3 regions of the Streptomyces sp. NPDC051320 genome follow, and region 3 is predicted to be linked to each of the others. Evidence: riboswitches for the same ligand, from Rfam matches in the RefSeq annotation. Region 3 holds a riboswitch; each other region holds the start of a gene.
What was found. A riboswitch is a leader RNA that binds a small molecule or an ion and turns the genes downstream of it on or off. The one in region 3 is predicted to bind cyclic di-AMP.
Positions count from the first base shown of each region.

Region 1 (7,521 bases), on a different contig from region 3:
AGCCATCGAAGCCGCAGGCTGGCAGGTGATCATGCCGGAGGGACACCTCTGCTGTGGTCGGCCACTGTACGACTACGGCTTCCTGGACGCCGCCGAACGCTACCTGCACAACGTCATCGACACGCTGCGCGAGCATGTCCGCGCCGGCACGCCGGTCGTCGGCATGGAGCCCAGTTGCCTGGCCGTCTTCAAGGACGAACTGAGCAAGATGCTGCCGCACGACGACGATGCCGCCCGGTTGGCCCGCAACTCCTACCACTTCGCGGAGTTCTTCCGCGCACACGACATCCGGCCCCCGAAACTCGAGGGCAACGCCCTGCTGTGGGGCCATTGCCATCAGCGGGCGACCGGCGGGATGACGGCCGAACAGGAACTCCTGCAGGACATGGGGCTCGACGTCGACAACCTCAAGGGCGGCTGCTGCGGGCTGGCCGGCTCGTGGGGGTTCGAGGACGGCAAGTACGAGATCTCCATGGACTGCGGCGAACAAGCCCTGCTCCCCGCCGTACGCAAGGCCGACAGCGACACACTCGTCGTCGCCGACGGCTTCTCCTGCAAGACGCAGATCCAGCATGCCGGCACCAAGCGCAAGGCGCTGCACACCGCCGAGGTCATGCGGATCGCTCGGGAGAACGAGACCCGCCGCACCGACGACCGGAAGCAGCGATCGCGTCACGCGAGCCGCCGCCCCTCCCCGCCGGCGGCGGTCCGCGTGACGCGCACCGCTCTGCCGGCGCTGCTGGGAGCGGTACTGCTGTGGACGGGCCGCCGCGCGGCCCGAGGTACGCGCAGCTCAGGGTGGCGATCCGCCCGGCCGGGCAGCTGATACGACCATATGTGTGGATGATGGTGGTTGCGGGCACTCGTGGGACATGAGCGCCTCAACGGAGACTCAGACGCAGCCGACCGACCCACCGAGCAGGGAGAGCACACCCGTATCGGTGGTGGACACCTTTCTCAAGGCGATCAATACCGGAGATCTCGCCCAGCTGTTGAGCTGCTTCTCCGCGACGAGTGTGATCACCGACGCGGGGCGGCGCATCAAAGGCCTGCAAGCCATCACCCAGTGGGCAGAAGAGGAGTTCCTCCTGCCGCACGGAACGCTGACCGCCACCGACTCGCGGCCGGTGTGCGGACTCCCCGGTGACACCGTCGTCGAGGCCCGGATCAGCAGCGCCCACCACAACGGTCGCAGCCGGCTCCTCATCACCGCGATAGGCGACACGATCGCCTACCTCAAGGTCCGGGCCGACGCGTCGGCGGACGATGCTCGCACGAACAGGCCGGGGCTCGGAGCGGGCACGTCTTCATTCGGACAAGGACGCAACGGGCCTTAGACTCGGTGGATGGCGAAGTACTTCGACGTGCACCCCGAGAATCCCCAGCGGCGCACCATCAGCACGGTGGCCGAAAGCATCCGATCCGGTGCGCTCGTCGCGTATCCGACGGACTCCTGTTACGCACTGGGATGCCAGCTGGGCAGTCGTGACGGCATCAGCCGGATCCGGTCGATCCGGAACCTCGACGACCGTCACCACTTCACGCTGGTGTGCCAGAACTTCGCGCAACTGGGTCAGTTCGTGCACGTCGACAACGATGTGTTCCGCGCGATCAAGGCAGCGACGCCCGGCAGTTACACCTTCATCCTGCCCGCGACGAGGGAGGTGCCGCGTCAGTTGCTGCACCCCAAGAAGAAGACGGTGGGTGTCCGGATCCCGGACCACCCGGTCGCCCAGGCCCTGGTCGCCGAGCTCGGCGAACCGCTGCTCTCCAGCACCCTCCTGCTGCCCGACGAGGAGGAGCCGCTGACCCAGGGCTGGGAGATCAAGGAACGGCTCGACCACGTGGTGGACGCCGTGATCGACTCGGGCGACTGCGGCACCGAGCCGACCACGGTCATCGACTTCTCCGGCGGCGAGCTGGAGATCGTACGCCGGGGGGCGGGCGACACCGACCGGTTCGAGTGACCGGGTCGGCGCCCTCCCGCCCCACCGTGCGTTCGCCGCCAGAGGTATGACGGTCCGCTCAGTACGGGCCGTTCACGTTGTCGATCGAGCCGTACATCGCGGCAGCGTAGTTGCATGCGGCGGTGATGTTGGCGACCGGGTCGTAGATGTCCATCGACGTGCCCGCCACGTGGTAGGCCTGGAACGTGGGAGCGATGACCTGCAGCAGTCCCTTGGACGGGGTTCCGGCGGCCGCGTTGGAGTCGTAGTTGTTGATCGCCTGCGGGTTGCCCGAGGACTCACGCATGATGTTGCGGTGAATACCGTCGTAGGTGCCGGGGATACCCTTCGCGGCCATGACGTCCAGCGACTCCCGGATCCAGCCGTCCAGGTTGTCGGAGTACGTCTTGGCGGACGCGGGGGCGGCACTCGTGCTCGCAGTGCTCTGCGCTGACTTGTCCGCGGTGGTCGACGCGGCCCCCTGGGCGTCCGTGGACTTCGACTTCTCGGCCTTGGCGCCGAGCGTCAAGGTGAGACCGGGCTGAATCAGCGACGGGTCGTCGCCGATGGCCTGTCGGTTGTCCCGGTAGAGCTTCTGCCAGCCGCCACTCAGGGAGTGGGCACGTGCGATCTTGAAGAGCGAGTCGCCGGCAACCACGGAGTAGGTCTCGGGGGTGTCCTTGTGGGCAGCGGTAGTCGCCCGCGCCGATTCGGCGGTGGCGTGGTGAGCGACCGGTGCCGCTTCCGCAGTGGTAGCCGCCACGAGCGGGAGTGCGAGCGCGGCGCTGCCGGTGCCCACAGCGACGAGACGCCGGGCAAGCGGGTTGCTCTTCGGACGACGGTGCTTGGCCTTTGCAGCCATGACGAATTCCTCTCCGTCGCCTACGAGGTGAGCTGTCGGGTTCGGGCTGGAGAAGCCCGGTCGCACGAATGCGACTTCACCCCGAGCCGATCCTGTACTGCGATCGGCGAACTTACCTGGGTCCCCCGCTCCTGCCGTGCGTGAGTGGGTGAGTGCGGTTTCCGGACAGTGGCAGGATTCGGCGTTCCGTCCGGGGTGACGAGAACGTAAACGAGAACGTCCGGATGAAACAAGTCCGGAAATGACATCGGCATGTCGTTTGCGAATTCGACCAAGGAAATGTCCGGCCACTCCCCCACTGCTTTGGGACTCAACTTTCCTATCCGGCAGGCGAAGTGAGCAGAGAAGCAGGTGCCGAGCTACTCACCCGGGCGTGACTCACTTCACAGACGGGACAAGATCCGGAGGCATCAAGCACGCGCAGAGAATGACAAATTGACGCATTACACTGCATGGGTACTTATAGAATGAGACAGTCAAATCGCCCATTTCGGCCATGTTTACCGTTCGCCTGCGCATACCAGAAGCGCGACTGTCCGAAGACAACTCATCGCTTCCCTTTGCGACTGAACATGTCGACGGAATCAGCCGACTATGGGTCAAGAGCTCTTTCAGGAACGGCCGTTTGTCGGTGAGAATTCCGTTGTCCGACTCAACACGTCGGCGTTGTCGGCTAATTCAGCAGAGCGGAGCGATCGGGCTGCCTACGAGGCCGACGAGAGACGGATCCCGGTGCCATCCGGTCTCTGATTCCAGAGAAATGCGCACGCATCGCGGAGGCCGCGCGAGGCCCATCGGCGGCGGCTATGGCACCGACGATCTCCCGGTGATGGGCGAGGGTCACGGCCGGGTCCTGCTGGGCGTCGCCGACATCGTCACGCACCTGGTCCATGGCAGCCCAGAAGGCGTCGAGGATCTCGCTGAGGAGGAGATTGCCGAAGGAGCGGTACAGCGCCGGATGGAAGGGCCCGGTCCGTGGACCGGGCCGTCCCTCGCCCGCCTCGCGTTCCATGGCGGCCACGCGTGCGCGCAGCGCCCGGAGGTCCTCGGCCCGCGCCGACGCCGCGACGCCCTCGATCAGGCCGGTCTCCAACACCTCGCGAACCTATATGAGTTCGTACAGGCTTGCTTCTCCGCTGCGGTGGTCCGCCGCGGCCCGGAAAGCGAGACCTTCCTCGAAGGGCGGAGGGAAAGCGAGCCGACGAAGGTACCGGATCTGCGGCGTATCTCCGCGACGTGCAGCGTGAGTACAGCGCCGGCGCGACCTATGCCATGGAGGCGGCGTTCTGCTCATCATGGCGGCTGTGGGTGACGGCTGTGGGAGTTCGACAGGCCGGGGTGGCTGCGCGGTGCCAGGCGGCGTCCCGCAGCAGGCGCAGACCGTTGAGGCCGACGATGACGGTGGAGCCCTCGTGGCCGAGGACGCCGAGCGGGAGCGGCAGGTGCCCCAGCAGGTCCCAGACGACCAGGCCGGAGATGAACACCCCGGCGATGAACAGGTTCTGCACCACCAGCCGCCGCGCCGCGCGCGACAGTGCGACCACGGTGGGTACCGTGGCGAGTTCGTCGCGGACGATGACGACGTCGGCGGTTTCCAGCGCGAGGTCGGATCCGGCGCGTCCCATGGCGATACCGACGTGCGCGGCGGCGAGCGCGGGGGCGTCGTTGACGCCGTCCCCGACCACCAGCACCTTGCGTCCTGCCTTCTGCACGGAGCGGACCGCGGCGACCTTGTCCTCGGGCAGCAACCCGGCACGGACGTCGGTGATACCGGCCTCGGCCGCGAGGCGGGCGGCCGCGCGGGGGTTGTCCCCGGTCACCAGGAGGGGCGGGCCGACGGTGAGCGCGGCGAGGGACGCGACCGTCGCGGCTGCGCCCGGGCGCAGCCGGTCTGCGATGCCCAGCACCCCGACCGGCGCGCCGTCGCGGTGTACGAGGAGGGCCGTTCGGCCGCCTTCCTCCAGCGCTTGTGCCACCTCGCGGGCCCGGTCGGCTGCCGGATCCGGTGCGCCCCGCAGCAGCCGGGCGGGCGCGCTGACCGCGATGCTGCGGCCGTGCACGGTGGCTCTGACCCCGACGCCCGGGGCAGACACGAAGTCTTCGGCGACGGGCAGGTCCAGGCGACGGTCCCGGGCGGCGTCGAGAACGGCGCGGGCGAGCGGGTGTTCGCTGAAGTGCTCGGCGGCCGCCGCCAGGGCCAGCAAGCCGTTCTCGCCGAGGCCGCTACCGCCCAGGGGACGGATGTCCGTGACGCGGGGTGTTCCTTCGGTGAGCGTGCCCGTCTTGTCCAGTGCCACTGCATCGACCTGGCCGATGCGTTCCATGACCACGGCCGACTTCACCAGGACACCATGGCGTCCGGCGTTGGCGATCGCCGAGAGCAGGGGCGGCATCGTGGCCAGCACGACCGCACACGGGGATGCGACGATCATGAACGTCATCGACCGCAGCAGACTGCTGGTCACGTCGGCGCCGAACCCCAGCGGTACCAGGAACACGGCCAGGGTCGCGGCGACCATGCCGAGCGAATACCGCTGCTCGACCTTCTCGATGAAGAGCTGGCTCGGTGCCTTGGTCCCGGAAGCCTCCTCCACCATGGCGACGATCCGTGCGATCACCGAGTCGGATGCGTCCCGCTCGACGACGACCCGCAGCGCCCCGGTGCCGTTCAGCGTCCCGGCGAAGACCTCGTCCCCGGCCCCTTTCACCGCCGGCAGCGGCTCGCCGGTGATGGTCGCCTGGTCGACCTCGCTCGCCCCGTCCAGGACCCGGGCGTCCGCCCCGACGCGTTCGCCGGGCCGGATGAGCACGGTGTCGCCGACCGAGAGGTCCTCGGTGCGGACCGTTTCCTCGCGGCCGTCCGTGGTCAGGCGGGTGGCCGTGGTGGGGGCGAGGTCGAGCAACCCCCGCACGGCGTCCTGAGTACGGGCGGTGGCCAGCGCTTCCAGAGCGCCGGAGGTCGCGAAGATCACGATCAGCAGCGCACCGTCCGTCACCTCCCCGATCGCGGCTGCCCCGAGCGCGGCCACGATCATCAGCACGTCCACGTCGAGGACCTTCGCCCGCAGGGCCTGTACTCCCGACCAGGACGGCTCCCAGCCCCCGGTGAGGTAGACGAGCGCGTACAGCGCCCCCCAGGACCAGGCCGGGCCCCCGGTCAGCTGGAGCGGCAGCGCGATCAGGAACAGCAACAGCGCGGTTCCCGCCCAACGGGCCTCCGCCAGCGCGAACACCCGCGTCCGCCGCCTCGGTACCCCGGACGCGGTGGACACTGCCCGACCGGGACGCCGGCTGAGAGCAGAAGGCATGACAAATCGACCTTTCACGGGCAGGGAACGTAACATCACCACCGTACAGGAACACCTGAACAGGTCTTCACATGTGCCAGGTAGGATGAGTCCTATGGGTCATCGAGCGGACGACAGGAGCGCTGCCACCGCCCGCGAACGTCTGGACGCCGTGGGGACCTCCGACGTCGCGGCAACGCTCCAGGCCCTCGCCACACCGTCCCGTCTGCGGATCCTGGCCCGTCTGCAGGAAGGCCCGTGTGCGGTGGGTGACCTCGCCGAGGCCGTCGACATGGAACCGTCCGCTTGCTCCCACCAACTCCGTCTGCTGCGCAACCTCGGGCTGGTCACCGGCGAGCGACGAGGCCGTTCGATCGTGTACGCGCTGTACGACCACCACGTCGCCGAGCTGCTCGACCAGGCCCTCTACCACGTGGAACACCTGCGTCTCGGACTGACTGATGCCGCCGCCGATGAGCAGAGATCGCCGTCGCGGCGAAGCGCGTTCCTCCCGAAACTCACCCCGCCGCAAACCTAAACTCTGCTCGAGCTCGAGGAATGCACAGCCCGGAGAGCAGGGTGCCATGCTTGCCGTCGCGGTCATCGCCGGGATTCTGTTTGTCTGGACGCTTCTCTCGCATCGGCTGTCACGGTGGAGCATCACCGCACCGATTGCCATGATGGCAGCGGGCATCGCGCTGACCCATGGCTCCGACCCGCCGCTCCGCTTCGACCTGGACACGGGCGCCTTCGAGCACATGGTCGAGGTCATCCTGGCTTTGTTGCTCTTCGTCGACGCCATCGAAGTCCCGGGGGGAATCCTGGGCAGGGAGAAGAGCATTGTCTTGCGCCTGCTCGGCGGCGCACTGCCGCTCACCCTGTGCGCGGCGTTCCTGACCGCTCTCGCCTTCTTTCCGGACCAGCCGGGCTGGATCCTCGCGGTGCTGGCCACGGTCGTCGTCCCCCTCGACCTGGCACCCACCGCAGGCGTAGTCCGTGACCGCAGGATTCCGGCGCGGCTGCGGGAAGTCCTCAACGTCGAAGGGGGCCTCAACGACGGTGTCATCTCGCCGGTCTTCCTGCTCTGCATCGCCGCCAGTGTCGAAGCGCACGGCGCCGGCGCGCACTACGAGGAGGCTCTGCTCGATGCGCTCGGCGCGGCCACGTGGGCCATCGCCACCGGTCTGGTCGTCGGCTATGCGGCCGGATGGCTGCTACGCCAGTCGTGGTCGCACGGCTGGACCCGATCCTCGGCGATGCGACTGGGAGTGCTCACCGTTCCGGTGGCCGCGTACACCCTGTCGGGCGCGCTGGGCGGTAACGGATTCATCGCCTCCTTCGTCGCGGGAGTGTGCTTCGCGCCCGCGGCACGGCGGCTCCCGGAAAGCGCGGTCACGATGACCGACGACCTGGTCACCCTGATGAC
Region 1 covers NZ_JBFBAL010000006.1:137,900-145,420, forward strand. Annotated here, with positions in the region: gene AB0M87_RS15410 (FAD-linked oxidase C-terminal domain-containing protein) at 1-826, shown strand, start outside; gene AB0M87_RS15415 (nuclear transport factor 2 family protein) at 873-1,337, shown strand; gene AB0M87_RS15420 (L-threonylcarbamoyladenylate synthase) at 1,347-1,967, shown strand; gene AB0M87_RS15425 (LysM peptidoglycan-binding domain-containing protein) at 2,026-2,808, opposite strand; cyclic di-AMP (ydaO/yuaA leader) riboswitch at 2,813-3,002, opposite strand; gene AB0M87_RS15430 (FCD domain-containing protein) at 3,482-3,904, opposite strand; gene AB0M87_RS15435 (heavy metal translocating P-type ATPase) at 4,074-6,116, opposite strand; gene AB0M87_RS15440 (metalloregulator ArsR/SmtB family transcription factor) at 6,211-6,633, shown strand; gene AB0M87_RS15445 (cation:proton antiporter) at 6,680-7,521, shown strand, end outside.
Region 1: it holds a riboswitch for cyclic di-AMP, as region 3 does, so the genes downstream of both, AB0M87_RS15425 (LysM peptidoglycan-binding domain-containing protein) here and AB0M87_RS29055 (C40 family peptidase) in region 3, are expected to answer to the same signal.

Region 2 (7,521 bases), on a different contig from region 3:
GGCTCGAGAAGGGCCACGCCGTGCACGACCTGTTGTTCCTCCGCCGCTGAAGCCCGGGCGCACCCCTGCGACGGAAAGGCGATACGGCGTCGCAGATGTCAGTGCGGCTCGTTAGGGTCAATCAGGTGTACGAGTCGAGCTTGCCGCCCGGGGCGCCCCACCCCATGGTCCCGGCGTACGAGGAGCAGCCGCGCTTCGACGCCGTACCGCCCCGCGCGCACTGGCGGTACACCCCGCGCCGTGACTTCTGGCGCAGCAAGGCACTGCGCGCCGCGGCAGTGATCGTGCTGCTCGCGCTCTGCGGTCTGGTGATCCTCGCGCTGGTCCGTGAACAGACCGGCACCGAAGGGTTTTTGGTCGGGCTCGGGCTCGCCGTGCTGCCGGTACCCCTGCTGATGACGGCGTTCCGCTGGCTCGACCGGGTCGATCCCGGGCCCTGGCGCAATCTGCTCTTCACCTTCGCCTGGGGAGCCTGCGCCGCGGCCCTCGTCGCCATCATCGCCAACTCCTTCGCGACCCGCTGGGTCGCGACCGCCACAGCGGACCCGGCGAGCGCCAACACCATCGGGGCGACGGTGATAGCACCGATCGTCGAGGAGAGCGCCAAAGGGGCGGCGCTGCTGCTGATATTCCTGTTCCGCAAACGGCACTTCACCGGAATCGTCGACGGGGTCGTCTTCGCCGGCTTCACCGCGACCGGTTTCGCCTTCACCGAGAACATCCTCTATCTGGGCAGCGCCTTCGGCGAGGACAAGTCGATGGGGTTCTCGGGCCTGTCGTCGGTGACCGCGGCGACCTTCTTCGTCCGGATCGTCCTGGCGCCGTTCGCCCACCCGCTATTCACCGTCATGACCGGCATCGGCTTCGGCATCTCCGCGTCGAGCGCGCCGCACCACCGGGTGCGCCGGATCGCGCTGCCGCTTCTCGGGCTCAGCTGCGCGATGGGCATGCACGCCCTGTGGAACAGCTCGTCGGTCTTCGGCACGTTCGGCTTCCTGGTGGTCTACGGCGCCTTCATGGTGCCGGCCTTCGGCCTGGTCACCTGGCTGGCCGTCTGGACCCGGCAGCGCGAACTGCGCACCATATCGACCGAACTGCCCGCATACGCGGCAGCGGGCTGGCTGGCATCGGCCGAACCGGCCGCGCTCTCCTCGATGAAGGCCCGGTCGATGGCCCGCGACTTCGCGGCACGCAGCCACACCGTTCCGTACGCCTACCCGCAGCCGGGTGGGAGAGCCGGCCGGAGGACGGGGGCGAAGGCAGGCGCCAGAGCCGCGTCCCGGGCGGTCCACGAGTACGAGGCCTTCGCGACCACGCTGGCCTTTCTGCGGCACCGGGCCCGCCGCGGCTCGGTGGGCCCGGACTTCGTGGCGCGCGAGCAGGAGTTGCTGCACCATCTGTGGCAGCGCAAGGACATAGCCGGGCCCGCACTGCTCTACGCGGCGCAGGCCACCGGCCGGGTACGGGTGCCGCCGCCGTATCTCCACTACGGCGGCTACAACCCGTACCGGCAGTAGCGCGGTTACGCCGAAGCCGCTGTCAGGGTGGCGAGCTCCGCCTCGGTGAGCCGGAGTTCGGCGACCGCCGTCAGTGCGGGCAGCTGCTCGGGCGTACGGGCGGATGCGATCGGCGCGGCGACGGTCGGCCGGGCGGCCAGCCAAGCCAGTGCGACGGTCGCCGGCTCGGCCTCATGTGCCGCTGCCACCTCGTCGAGCGCGGCGAGCACCTTCCGCCCCCGCTCGCTCTCCAGATGTTTGGCCGCACCCGCGGCACGCACGCTGTCCACCTCCGCGCCGGGGCGGTACTTGCCGGTGAGGAAGCCGGAGGCCAGCGCGTAGTACGGCACTGCGGCCAGACCGTGCCGGGCGACGGTGTCCTGCAGCCCGCCCTCGTAGGTGTCGCGGGAGACCAGGTTGTAGTGCGGCTGAAGCGCTACGTACCGGGCCAGCCCCTCGGCCGCGGAGAAGGCGAGAGACGCCTCGAGGCGCTCGGGGCCGATGTTGGACGCGGCGATGGCACGCACCTTGCCGTCCTTCACCAGCTGGTCGAGCGCGGTGATGATTTCCTCGACCGGGACGGACGGGTCGTCGAAGTGCGTGTAGTAGAGATCGATGTGGTCGGTGCGCAGCCTGCGCAGCGACTCCTCGGCGGCGGCCTTGATGGTCCCGGCCGAGAGCCCCTTGTGCGCGGGATGTGCGCCGACCTTGGTGGCGACCACCACCTCGGAGCGGTTTCCGCGGGCGGTCAGCCAGTTGCCGATGACGGTCTCGGACTCGCCACCCTGGTTGCCCGCCACCCACGCGGAGTACGAGTCGGCCGTATCGACGAAGTTGCCGCCGGCCGCGGTGTACGCGTCGAGCACCGCGAAGGACTGCGCCTCGTCGGCGCTCCAGCCGAAGACGTTGCCGCCGAGGGCGAGCGGGAAGACATGGAGGTCGGACGTGCCGAGCCTGCAAAGAGAAGTCATAGGGCGGACAACCCCGGCACCGTCCCGCACTATTCCGTGCACGGCGCCGGGGTCGCGGGAGCCGTCAGGCGTTGATGCCCCTGCTCGCCAGCCAGGTCAGCGGGTCGATCGGGTCGCCGCCACCGGGGCGGACCTCGAGGTGCAGATGCGGCCCGGTGACATTGCCGGTGGCGCCGACATTGCCGATGACCTGCCCGGTGGTGACCTTCTGGCCGGCGCTCACGGCGATCGACGACTGGTGACAGAACCAGAGTTCCGTGCCGTCGTCGAGGGTGATGACCGTGCGATAGCCGTACGACCCCGACCAGCCGGCCGACTTGACCGTACCGCTGTGCACGGCCTTGATCGGGGTACCGGTCGGAGCGGCGAAGTCGAGGCCGGTGTGGTAGCCGGAGGACCACATCGAGCCGCTGTCACCGAAGTGCGAGGTGAGGGTGTAGGAGGCGACCGGGAGCGAGTAGCTCGCGGCCACTTTGGCGAGTCGTTCCCTCTCCGCCTTGGCCTTGGCCTCCGCCTCGGCCTTCTGCTTGGCAGCCTTCTCCTTGGCGGCTGCCGCCTCCTGCTGCTTCGCCGCCTCAGCGGCGGCCTTGGCGGCCGCTGCCTTCTCCGCCGCCACCGCGGCCTGGTCGTCGACCGCGCTCTGCTGCTGCTCGGCCTGGAGCAGGATGCGGCTCCGCAGCGCTTCGCCGGCGTTCGAGTCGCTGCCGACGGCACCGGTCGATGCGGTGCCGATCGCGGCATGGGCGGCGCCCGCTTCGGTTGCGTCACCGGACGAGGAGTGGCCGTCGATGTCCGATATCAGCGTTCCCACGCCCGGCAGCGACTCGGCGTCCGGCAGCTTGTCCTTGACGGACTGCGGAAGGTCGGGGAGGGAGATCGAGACGGGCGGCTTCGCCTGCGCGCTGGCCATGCCGCCCGCGCCGACGGCAGCGATCACGCCGACGCCGAGGACCGTGGAGCTGCGCGCGATGCCGCCGCGCTGCTTGGCCACCCGGTGCTTGCCGCGCAGCGGACGAAGGGACTCCTCGGTGGGGTTCCACTCGTCGAACGTGCCGCCGTCCTCACCGCCGAAACCGAGAGATTCGTCGTTCGGGAAGTAAAGCGTTTCGGGGGCAGGGTTGTTGGACGCCACGGAGGCGCACTCCTTTCCTTCCTTACCGCCTACCGGGTTAGCTGACGGGTTCGGAGCAGGAAGGTCTCCTACGGGCCGTTCCTTGCGGAGCTGCCCGATTCACCCCAATAAGTGGTTCCCCGGTTCCCTTGCGGGATTCGGCGCGTGCGCACGGTGTCGCCTCTTGCGACGACTGGGACAACCGCGCTGCGTTATCGAACGTTAATAGACCCACGCCCCGGAGCCAAGCCGTTCCAACTGATCATTAACGATTTTGGCCTGGACCAATCGGGGCACAAGGGGGCGGAGTCGGGCGAGTTGACGCGCGCTCAGGAAACCCTCATTGCTTGACCGTTCATCAAATGTTATGCAGAGCGGTGCGTCCGGTCACTCATCGCGACGGATTCCCCGTACGATCTCCACCGTCCTGCGCCGCGGGGGCTGATCGTCCGTCGGACGGGCCACCGCGAGCAACGCCATGTCGTCCGTCGAGTGCCCCCCGGTATGCCGCCGCACATCGTCGGACAGCGCCGTGAGCAGCTCGTCGGGCCCCGGGAAGATCCGGCCGCGCAGCCGTTCCTTCGGATCGTAGAAGACCCCTGCCGCGTTCCGCGCCTCGGACAGCCCGTCGGTGTAGAGCAGCAGCGTGGCCCCCGGCGGAAACGGCAACTCGTCGGCACGATCCGGCCAGGAGGCCACATCCGCCATCCCCAGCGGCAGCGCGGCATCGGTCGGCGTGACCGCGTCGAGCCCCCCGTCGGCGTACAGCAGGAGGGGCTCGGGATGACCGCGGTTCACCACCCGGATCCGGTCCCGGCCGCCGCGTGGCACTTCGGCGAGCGCGGCGGTGGTGAAGCCCTCGATGGCGTCGAGGCCCTCCCGCCGGGTGCCCTCCCTGGTCAGCGCACGCTCCAGACGCTGGGCCACCCCTTCCAGGCTTCTCTCCTGCTCGGCGGCCTCCCGGAAGGCTCCGATCACCACCGCCACGGCCTCCACCGCGCCGAGCCCCTTGCCCCGCACATCACCCACGATGAGCCGGACCCCGTACGGCGTGTCCTGCACCGCGAAGAGGTCCCCGCCGATGAAGGTGCCGGCCTGTGCCGCCTCGTACCGCGCCGCGACGTGCAGTCCACCGATCCGCTCGAGGGGCACCGGCAGCACCGCGCGCTGCGCGGTCTCGGCGATGACCCGGGCCGACGCGAGCTGCTCACCGCTACGGCGCACCACCCGGTTGATGATCAGCGCGAGCGCCGCCACAGTGATCACCGTGAGTAGCTCGGTGACAGCACTGGCATGGGCGCTGCTGCCGTTGTAGGCGTGGAGTCCCGCCATGGCCACGACGGCAGCCACCCCGGTCAGCAGCGTGGCTCGGAGCGAGAAGAACGGAGCGGCGATCAGCGGTGCCGCAGAGAAGAACGGCACCGGGGTGAAGGGGTCCGGAGTCGCCAGGTCGAATGCGATCCCACCGACCAGCAGCACCGGCGGCAGCGCCAGGAGGAACCGGCGTGCCGTGCCGCGCTGTGCTCGCTGCCCCACCAGTGGTCTCCTGCCCGGTCCATACCCGGCTGCGGACAGTACCGCGCCCCACCCAGGCTGTCCGCAACCACGCCGACCGGCGATCCGACGTCGGCCAACCGGGGGAACGGCTGGGCACCGGCCCGTTTCAGAAGGCCCACGCCAGCAGATCCACCGCCAGCACAGCCAGCGCCATACCCAGGAACAGCGTGTAGGCCCCCAGAACCCGCCCCCGGTCGCCCGCCGCCCACTGCCGCGTCAGCACCCACCCGAACACCACGGCCTCCGCCGCCGCACCTGCGACGCCCGCCGGCGGCCAATGGAGGCCGAACAGCAGGGCAGCAGTGGCCAGCGTATGTACCACGGCGAGCAGCGAAACGACCCGGAGCCGCCGCCCCTGCAGCACCCCGAGCCGGGTCAGCTCGTCGAGCCGCTCGAGCCCCACCCGCGCCCGCGTCAGGCCGACCAGGGCCGACGGCACGACCTCCAGCAGCAGCAGTACGGTCAGCGTGACCCGCAGAACGAACACGTCAGCCCCCTGATACGTGCCGGCGCCACCCGCCGGAGTAACGCTCGAAGGCCCGGCACATGATGTGCCGGGCCTTCGTTCACAAGTAGCGGGGACAGGATTTGAACCTGCGACCTCTGGGTTATGAGCCCAGCGAGCTACCGAGCTGCTCCACCCCGCGTCGGTGAACCCAACCCTACGGCATCCGCAGCGATGCTCCTCACCATTAACGTCCGGACCGGCCGGCCGTTCCCGAGCGGCCGCCGCCCGCGCGCACCTTCCCGAATCCGGGGTGCACCCCGGGGGAGAGTCCCTGCTGCTCGGCCAGCCTGCCGAGCAGCATGCCCAGTTGCCGGTGCTCGTCCACAGAGAGCCCCGCACAGATCTGCTGCTCGTGCGCGGCGCCGGCCTCCCGCAGCCGGGACAGCAGCGCGACACCCTCGTCGGCCAGGAAGAGCGCGTACTGCCGCCGGTCGGCGGCATTGCGCCTGCGTTCGATGAGCCCGCGCGCCTCGAGTTCATCGGCGAACGCCACGAACCGGCTGGGCGGCATGCCCAGCACGTCTGCCAGTTCGCGCTGGCTGCGCCCCGACATCCCCGCCAGCAGGCGCAGGAGTCCCGCCTGGGCGGGGGTGAGATCCAGTTCCGCGATGCGCTCGGCGAACCGGTCCGCCGCGTGCGCCCCCAGCTGAGCCAGCAAGAAGGCGACCCCCTGAGGGGGCCGCGCGCCCGGTGCTTCCTCATCCAGTTCCATGGAGAAATGATATCAGCTTGACAATCGTTCGGGACTGTAATCATTCTGGTAAGGTGACGAATATCGAGGAGGCAACCGTGACCACCGCATCCGCCGACCCCGCGCCCCGGCGAGCAGAGGCCCCGAGCCGTCGCCCGCAAGGAGGTCCACCCCTGCTGGCCCCCGTGCTGGCCTTCGCCGTCCTGACCATCGCCTACGTGATCGTCAACCGGTCCACCCCGCACCTGGACGCGACCGGTGCCGAGGTGCTGCGCTATGCCTCGGCCCATCGCACGACCGCGAAGGCGGGATCACTGCTGCTCTTCGCTTCCTCGGTGCCCCTGGCACTGACCGCCGCGATCCTCTACCGGCGGCTCCGCGCCCTGGGGATCACCGCTCCCGGCTCCGCGATCACCCTGGTCGGCGGGGTACTGGCCTCGAGTGCGCTCGCGCTGAGCGGCATGTTCGGCTGGGCCGGCGGCCGGCTGTCCTCCGACGGGGGCCCCGCCCTGGCCAGGGCCCTGGCCGACCTCTCGTTCCTGGCCGGCGGTCCCGCGTACGCCACGACCTTCGCCCTGCTCATGGCGGGCATCTCGGTCACCGGCCTGCTGGCCGGCCTGCTTCCACGGGCGCTGGCCTGGCCAGGACTGGTACTCGCCGCGGTCGGCCTGGTCTGCGAACTGACCCTCGTGGTCGACGGGTTCCAGTACCTCCTGCCGATCGCCCGTTTCGGCGGCCTGCTCTGGCTGGTGATCGTCGCGGTCAGGCTGCCCCGCACCCGCCCGTCCCGCCACCAGTAGGCCCGGCGCCAACAGCACCGGACAGCGGCCGGGAACGCTCGAAGGCCCGGCACATGATGTGCCGGGCCTTCGTTCACAAGTAGCGGGGACAGGATTTGAACCTGCGACCTCTGGGTTATGAGCCCAGCGAGCTACCGAGCTGCTCCACCCCGCGTCGGTGAAGCCAACCCTACGGCATGCGGCCGGTCGCCACGGACCAACATCCGGTGAGTACGGTGGTCAGCCGTGGCGGCTCGCACGGGCGAGCGCCGGCACGAACCGGGCCGCGTCCACGGTGCCGACGCCGGTGGCCATGTCGTAGCCGTTGACGGCGGGGTAGCCGGTCACCCCCTGGTAGCTGTTGTCCGTCCCGTCGTTGACGTCCACGATGCCGGACGAGCGGTGGTG
Region 2 covers NZ_JBFBAL010000007.1:375,674-383,194, reverse strand. Annotated here, with positions in the region: gene trmB (tRNA (guanosine(46)-N7)-methyltransferase TrmB) at 1-50, shown strand, start outside; gene AB0M87_RS18615 (PrsW family intramembrane metalloprotease) at 165-1,517, shown strand; gene AB0M87_RS18610 (aldo/keto reductase) at 1,523-2,467, opposite strand; gene AB0M87_RS18605 (M23 family metallopeptidase) at 2,532-3,599, opposite strand; cyclic di-AMP (ydaO/yuaA leader) riboswitch at 3,611-3,752, opposite strand; gene AB0M87_RS18600 (PP2C family protein-serine/threonine phosphatase) at 3,966-5,117, opposite strand; gene AB0M87_RS18595 (hypothetical protein) at 5,242-5,622, opposite strand; tRNA gene AB0M87_RS18590 (tRNA-Met) at 5,709-5,782, opposite strand; gene AB0M87_RS18585 (MarR family winged helix-turn-helix transcriptional regulator) at 5,828-6,355, opposite strand; gene AB0M87_RS18580 (DUF4386 domain-containing protein) at 6,433-7,134, shown strand; tRNA gene AB0M87_RS18575 (tRNA-Met) at 7,215-7,288, opposite strand; gene AB0M87_RS18570 (S53 family peptidase) at 7,354-7,521, opposite strand, start outside.
Region 2: it holds a riboswitch for cyclic di-AMP, as region 3 does, so the genes downstream of both, AB0M87_RS18605 (M23 family metallopeptidase) here and AB0M87_RS29055 (C40 family peptidase) in region 3, are expected to answer to the same signal.

Region 3 (7,521 bases):
AGAAGTCCGTCAGGTCCCCGGCGTCGCTGATCCGCCCTGCCACCACGGCCTGTTCGGCGCCGCCGGAGTGGGCGTGACCGCCGGCAGGGAACCGGCCGTCGGCCAGCATCAGCAGCGCCGATCGGCTCCTCGGAGGCGTCTTTCCCGGATCGCTCATGAATCGTCCATCAGAAGAGGAAGTAGCGCTGGGCCATGGGAAGTTCGGCAGCCGATGCCGGCTCGACGGGTTCACCGTCGATGGTCACGGTGAAGGTGTCGGCGTCGACCTCGACGCGGGGCAGCGCGTCGTTCTCCCGCATGTCCGCCTTTCCGATGGCGCGGGTGCTGCTGATCGCGACGAATGCCTTGCCGGGTTCTCGGCGTTCGGCCAGACCGTCGTCGAGGGCGGCCTGCGTGACGAAGTTGACCGAATTGGCCGCCGGGGCCCGCCCGGTCGCTCCGAACATCGGCCTGGGCAGTACCGGTTGCGGGGTGGGAATGGAGGCATTGGCGTCCCCCATCTGGGCGTAGGCGATCTGTCCGCCCTTGAGAACCAGCTGGGGTTTCACGCCGAAGAAGGCCGGGGCCCAGAGGACGAGATCGGCGAGTTTGCCGCTCTCCACCGAGCCGATCTCCCGGTCCAGGCCCTGCGCCACGGCGGGGTTGATGGTGTATTTGGCGACATAGCGACGTGCGCGACGGTTGTCGGCACGGCCGTCGCCCGGCAGGGCGCCTCTGCGCTGCTTCATCACGTGGGCGGTCTGCCAGGTGCGGAGCGTGACTTCTCCGATGCGGCCCATCGCCTGGGAATCCGAGGAGATGATCGAGATGGCACCCAGATCGTGCAGGATGTCCTCGGCCGAGATGGTGGACGGCCTGATCCGGGACTCCGCGAAGGCCAGATCCTCGGGAACGGCCGGGTTGAGGTGGTGGCAGACCATCAGCATGTCGAGGTGTTCCTCGATGGTGTTGACGGTGTACGGCCGGGTCGGGTTGGTGGAGCTGGGCAGGACGTTGGGCTCGGAGACGACGGTGATGATGTCGGGAGCGTGTCCACCTCCCGCGCCCTCACTGTGGTAGGCGTGAATGGAACGCCCGGCGATGGCCGCCAGGGTGTCGCCGACGAAGCCGGCCTCGTTGAGCGTGTCCGTGTGGATGGCGAGCTGAGCGCCGGTCTCCTCGCAGACACCCAGACAGGCGTCGATGACGGCCGGGGTGGCGCCCCAGTCCTCGTGGATCTTGAACCCCAGGGCGCCACCGCGCAGTTGGGAGTGCATCGCCTCGCGGGACATGGTGCTGCCCTTGCCGAGCAGCCCGATGTTCACCGGGTACCCCTCCAACGCATCGAACATCCGGGCGAGGTGCCAGGAGCCGGGCGTCACGGTGGTGGCTTTGCTGCCCTCCGCCGGGCCGGTTCCGCCACCGACGAGGGTGGTGACCCCGGACGACAGCGCCTGGTCGATGAGCGTGGGGGTGATGAAGTGCACGTGGGCGTCGATGGTGCCGGCCGTGAGGATTTTGCCGTTGCCTGCGATGACTTCGGTTTCGGGGCCGATGACCAGATCGGGGTGGACTCCGTCCATCGTGTCGGGGTTTCCGGCCTTGCCGATTCCGGTGATACGTCCCGCCCGGATGCCGATGTCGGCCTTGACGATGCCCCAGTGGTCGAGGATCACAGCGCCGGTGATGACGGTGTCCGGGGCGCCCTGCGCGCGGGTGGCGCGGGACTGGCCCATCGACTCCCGGATCACCTTTCCGCCGCCGAACACCGCTTCGTCGCCGGCCCGGCCGGGGCCTCCGCAGCGGTCCTCCTCGATCTCGACGAGAAGCTCGGTGTCGGCGAGGCGGATCCGGTCCCCGGCGGTGGGGCCGAAGAGGTCGCCGTAGACGGCGCGGGTGAGTTCAGCCATCGAGGGCTCCTGCGGTCTCTCCCCGCAGTCCCGGGACGATGCGCAGCCCGGCGATGGGGACCAGTTCGATGTCGACGGGAATGCCGGGCTCGAAGCGCACCGCGGTTCCCGCGGCGATGTTCAGCCGACGGCCTTGTGCCGCGGCGCGGTCGAAGCGCAGAGCTGGATTGGCCTCGGCGAAGTGATAGTGGGAGCCGACCTGCACGGGGCGGTCGGCGATGTTGAGAACGGTGAGACGGGTGGCCCGGCGGCCCTCGTTGAGGGTCAGCGGGTCTTCGGCATACAGGATCTCTCCGGGGATCATCGGTGCCATTTCCCGGTCAGACGATCGGCTCGTGCACGGTGACGAGCTTGGTGCCGTCCGGGAAGGTCGCCTCGACCTGGACCTCGTGGACCATCTCGGGGATGCCGTCCATGACGTCCGCCCTGGCGAGCACCTTGCGCCCCGACGCCATCAGTTCGGCCACCGTACGGCCGTCCCGGGCACCTTCCAGGATGTGCGAGGTGATCAGCGCAACCGCCTCGGGGTGGTTCAGTCGCAGGCCCCGCGCTCTGCGCTTCTCCGCGACGTCCGCCGCCACATGGATGAGCAGTCGTTCCTGCTCATGGGGTGTCAGTTGCACGCTTCCGCCTCACCGTCTTCATCCCGGGCCCGGTCGGGCACCGCGGACCACACGACTTCAACATTTTGTTGACACGGTGCGGAACCCCAGGCCATCAGGCATTGCACATTAGGGCGGAAGTTTTTCCGGCAGGTTAACCGGCCTTTTGCTGGGCCATGATCGTCGCTTGCGGTGTGCGTTCGGCGAAGCGCGCAGGGTGACCCTGGAGACACACCGTCCCGCCATCCTTTCGGCTGCCACCCCTACCCCGATGGGCGTCGCCCGGAAGACTTAGACGGGCCGGGTCCGACGGCTCGTCCCGATTTGCACCGCGTGCCCGAGCACCCGCCGCGGAGCGGGGCTGCACACCTGGTGAGGGGCCCGTACCCGCCGGCCGGTCGGTGCTTCCGGGACCCTGCCCACTCGGATGGGTCAGGGGTGAGCGGACTGGCGAACCGGCACTGTCAGGCAGAAATCCGGCGCGCGGTGAGTGAAGATCCCTGGGACGACAAGCCCCCGCCACCACGGCGGGGCGGTCCGGGCGGACGCCGAGTCCTGCCGCCGTACCCGGACGTCTGGTCGACACGAGTGGATCGGCAGGAGTGGAGGACCCAAGCAGTTCGGGGCGACAGACATGTCGCCCCTTGGGGTGAAGCCGCTGCAAGGACGGCCGACCGATCAGTCGGCCAACCGCGCGGCGGCCGGGCAACTTCGCCGGCCCGAACCCGACAGGTCAACCTTCTCAGGCGGTTTGACGAAGGGTTGCGCATGACTGCGCAGATTCACATCCCGTCTCTGCTCACCCGGGCCGGAACCGCCTCGGCCCTTACACTCGCCGCAGTAGCGGGGACCTCGCTGGCGCCCGGCGCCGCACCCGAGGCCCAAGCGGCCGCACACGCCGCCAGAGCGGTGCAGATCGCGGCATCCAAAAAGGGATCGCCCTATCAGTGGGGCGCAGCCGGCCCCTCGCGGTTCGACTGCTCCGGGCTGACCTTCTATTCGTTCAAAAAAGCGGGCAAGAAGCTGCCGCGCACCGCCCAGGCGCAGTACAACAAAGTGCGGCATATCACTGCCTCCCACCGCAGGCGTGGGGACCTGGTCTTCTTCCACTACGGACGGAACGTCTTCCACGTCGGCCTGTACGCGGGGAGCGGCAAGATCTGGCATTCGCCGAAAACCGGTTCCGTGGTCAGGCTGGAGCGGATCTGGACCAAGAGCGTCTGGTACGGGCGCGTGAACTGAAGAAGCGGCGGGCACGGCTGCCGCAGGCTCAGGTCTGGGCGGCAGCCGTCCAGGGCAGGGCGATCCACACCGTCTTGCCGCCTTCCCGGGTCGGGGTGACCGACAGCCGGCCGCCGCTCTCGGCGGCCAGCCATCGGATGATCACCATGCCCCGGCCGTTGTCCTGCTGGACCGCCGCGGGCAGCCGCTGGGGCCAGCGCGGGTGACTGTCCGTGACACCGATGCGCAGCAGTTCGTCCCGCTCCAGCACGATGTCCACGGTGAAGGTGGGTGACTGGCCGAAGGTGTGCTGCACGGCATTGGTCGCCAGCTCGGAGACGATCAGCCGGATCGCGTCCGCCGCGTCCGTGTCGTTCGGCAGGCCCCAGTCGGTGAGCACCCGGGCCACATAGGACCTGGCCGCCGGAACCGATGCAGGTTCGCTCGGCAGGGTGATTTTTGCTTCCTGGTGGTCTGCCATGACGGCCTGTCCCTTTCCCACCGGTGCCGGCTCCGACTCGTTGCGGATGCACTTCGAGGACGGCCTCGGATTGCCCTTCGCGCCAGCGTGACACTCATAGTGACCGCATCGTCCGCGATCCACAAAGATGGGCCTGTATCAGTCGCTCAAAGTGATGAACTCTGCTACGGGAGAACGTATTTGGACGGGAAAACGGGGGAACGGCTGTTCCCCGTCAGGGTCACCCGGCGGGCACGGTTCGCAGTAGGGTCTGCACCGCCCCGGCAATCTGCTCCTCCGTCAGGTCCGCACGGGCGGTGAGTCGCAGCCGGGAAACACCGTCCGGCACCGAAGGCGGCCGGAAACAGCCGACCACGAGCCCCGCTTCCCGGCAGGCGGCGGCCCAGCGCACCGCCGCGGCCGGCGACGGCGCGCGTACGGACACCACGGCGGCCTGCGGGTGTACCGCGCTCAGCCCGGCCGCGGTGAGACGGTGGTGCAGCGTGTTCGCCACCGTACGGGCCCGCCCGCCCAGGCCGGGTTCCGCGCGCAGCAGCCGCAGGGCCGCCAAGGCCGCGCCCGCCGCGGCCGGTGCCAGGCCGGTGTCGAAGATGAAGGTGCGGGCCGCGTTGACCAAGTGGTCGATGACCCGGGCCGGGCCCAGCACCGCACCGCCCTGGCTGCCCAGGGACTTCGAGAGGGTGACCGTGGCGACCACGTCGTCCGCGCCGGCCAGCCCCGCGCCGTGCAGCGCTCCTCGGCCGCCTTCGCCGAGCACCCCGAGACCGTGGGCGTCGTCCACGGCCAGGGCGGCACCGTGACCTCGGCAAACGGCGGCCAGGTCCGCGAGTGGCGCCGCGTCGCCGTCGACCGAGAAGACGGAGTCGGTGACGACGAGGGCGCGGCCCCGGTGCGCGCCGAGCGCCTTGGCGGCCGCCTCCGGATCGGCGTGCGGGACGACTTCGGTTGCCGCACGGGACAGCCTGCATCCGTCGACGATCGAGGCGTGGTTGCCCGTGTCCGAGACGATGAGCGAACCCCGGTCGGTCAGCGCGGTGAGGGCCGCCAGATTGGCGGCGTATCCGGAGGAGAAGACCAGCGCCGCCTCGAAGCCGCAGAAATCGGCGAGGTCCCGTTCCAGTTCGGCGTGCAGTTCCGTCGAGCCGGTCACCAGCCTTGACCCGGTGGCACCGGCGCCCCAGCGGCGGACCGCCGCCGAGGCCGCTTCGGTGATCTCCCTTCTACGGGCCAGCCCCAGGTAGTCGTTACTGGCCAGATCCAGCAGATCCGAAGCGGCCGGGCGTGGCCGCAGCGTGCGGACGAGGCCGGCGCGGGCCCGCAGGGATGCCGCGGTATCGGTCCAGTCGAAGGGCGATGGAGGCGTGACACCCGGCATGATCAGTCCCTCTTTGTAGGCAGTTCACAGACCCTAGCGGGGGCCATGCGGGGTCATGGTGTGGCAATGCACACACCCTTCACGGCGGGTGTTGTTCGGTTCCTCCTTGGCCTGACGTACTGCCGTAGGCCAGGATCACCCCCATGGACCTGCTGAACACGCTGGTGGACAAGGGGCTGCGGCGCGAACTGCCGACCCGTGAAGAGGCGCTCGCCGTACTGGCGACGTCGGACGACGAGCTGCTCGATGTGGTGGCCGCAGCCGGAAAGGTACGCCGTCAGTGGTTCGGACGGCGGGTGAAGCTCAATTACCTCGTCAATCTCAAGTCCGGGCTCTGCCCGGAGGACTGCTCGTACTGCTCGCAACGGCTTGGCTCCAAGGCCGAGATCCTCAAGTACACCTGGCTGAAGCCGGACGAGGCTTCCCAGGTGGCGGCGGCCGGTGTGGCCGGCGGGGCGAAGCGGGTGTGTCTGGTCGCGAGCGGGCGGGGCCCGACGGACCGCGATGTCGACCGGGTCTCGCAGACCATCGAGGCGATCAAGGAACAGAACGAGGGCGTGGAGGTGTGCGCCTGTCTCGGACTCCTCTCCGGCGGGCAGGCGGAGCGGCTGCGGGCCGCGGGAGCCGATGCCTACAACCACAACCTCAACACGTCCGAGGCGACCTACGCCGACATCTGCACGACGCATGACTTCTCCGACCGGGTGGAGACCGTCCAGCAGGCACAGGCCGCGGGGCTCTCGGCCTGCTCGGGCCTGATCGCCGGGATGGGCGAGAGCGATGCCGATCTCGTCGATGTGGTGTTCGCCCTGCGCGACCTCGACCCCGACTCGGTGCCGGTGAACTTTCTGATCCCCATGGAGGGAACCCCGCTCGCCGAGCAGTGGAACCTGACGCCGCAGCGCTGCCTGCGCATCCTGGCAATGGTGCGGTTCGTCTGTCCGGACGCGGAGGTACGGCTGGCCGGCGGGCGGGAGGTGCACCTGCGTTCGCTGCAGCCGCTCGCCCTGCACCTGGTCAATTCCATCTTCCTCGGCGACTACCTGACCAGCGAGGGTCAGGCGGGCCGGGCCGATCTGGACATGATCGCGGACGCCGGCTTCGAGGTGGAGGGCGCGGACACCACCACGCTGCCCGACCACCGTACGGATCTGGTGTCGGTCCGCCGCCGGGGCGCCGGGACGGATCTCGCGCCCAATGCCTGACACGGACCAGCTGCTCGAACTCGACCGGCGGCACGTCTGGCATCCGTACGGGCCGATGCCCGGACAGCAGGAACCGCTGCTGGTCGAGTCGGCGTCCGGTGTGCGGCTACGGGTGGCCGGTGCGGGCGAGCTCGTCGACGGCATGTCGTCGTGGTGGTCAGCGATCCACGGGTACAACCACCCTGTGCTCAACGAGGCCGCGCGCGGCCAGTTGGACCGGATGAGCCATGTGATGTTCGGCGGGCTCACCCATGAGCCCGCCGTCCGGCTCGCGGCCAAGCTGGTGGAGATCACCCCGGAACCGCTCCAGCACGTGTTCCTGGCCGACTCCGGTTCGGTGTCGGTCGAGGTGGCGGTGAAGATGTGCCTCCAGTACTGGCGATCGGTGGGCCGCCCGGCCAAGCAGCGTCTGCTGACCTGGCGCGGTGGCTACCACGGGGACACCTGGCAGCCCATGTCGGTGTGCGACCCCGAGGGAGGCATGCACGAGTTGTGGTCGGGAGCGCTGCCGCGCCAGGTTTTCGCGGACGCCCCGCCTGCCGCGTACGAACAGGGGTACGCCGACCACCTCGACGAGCTCATCGGCCGCCACGCCGACGAGCTGGCCGCGGTGATCGTGGAACCCGTGGTGCAGGGGGCGGGTGGTATGCGGTTCCACTCCCCCGGGTATCTGCGGGTGCTGCGGGAGGCGTGCGACGCGCACGGTGTGCTGCTGGTGTTCGACGAGATCGCCACCGGCTTCGGCCGT
Region 3 covers NZ_JBFBAL010000017.1:13,074-20,594, forward strand. Annotated here, with positions in the region: gene AB0M87_RS29035 (urease accessory UreF family protein) at 1-157, opposite strand, end outside; gene AB0M87_RS29040 (urease subunit alpha) at 168-1,889, opposite strand; gene AB0M87_RS29045 (urease subunit beta) at 1,882-2,193, opposite strand; gene AB0M87_RS29050 (urease subunit gamma) at 2,210-2,512, opposite strand; cyclic di-AMP (ydaO/yuaA leader) riboswitch at 3,041-3,256, shown strand; gene AB0M87_RS29055 (C40 family peptidase) at 3,260-3,733, shown strand; gene AB0M87_RS29060 (ATP-binding protein) at 3,762-4,193, opposite strand; gene AB0M87_RS29065 (8-amino-7-oxononanoate synthase) at 4,414-5,568, opposite strand; gene bioB (biotin synthase BioB) at 5,712-6,773, shown strand; gene AB0M87_RS29075 (adenosylmethionine--8-amino-7-oxononanoate transaminase) at 6,766-7,521, shown strand, end outside.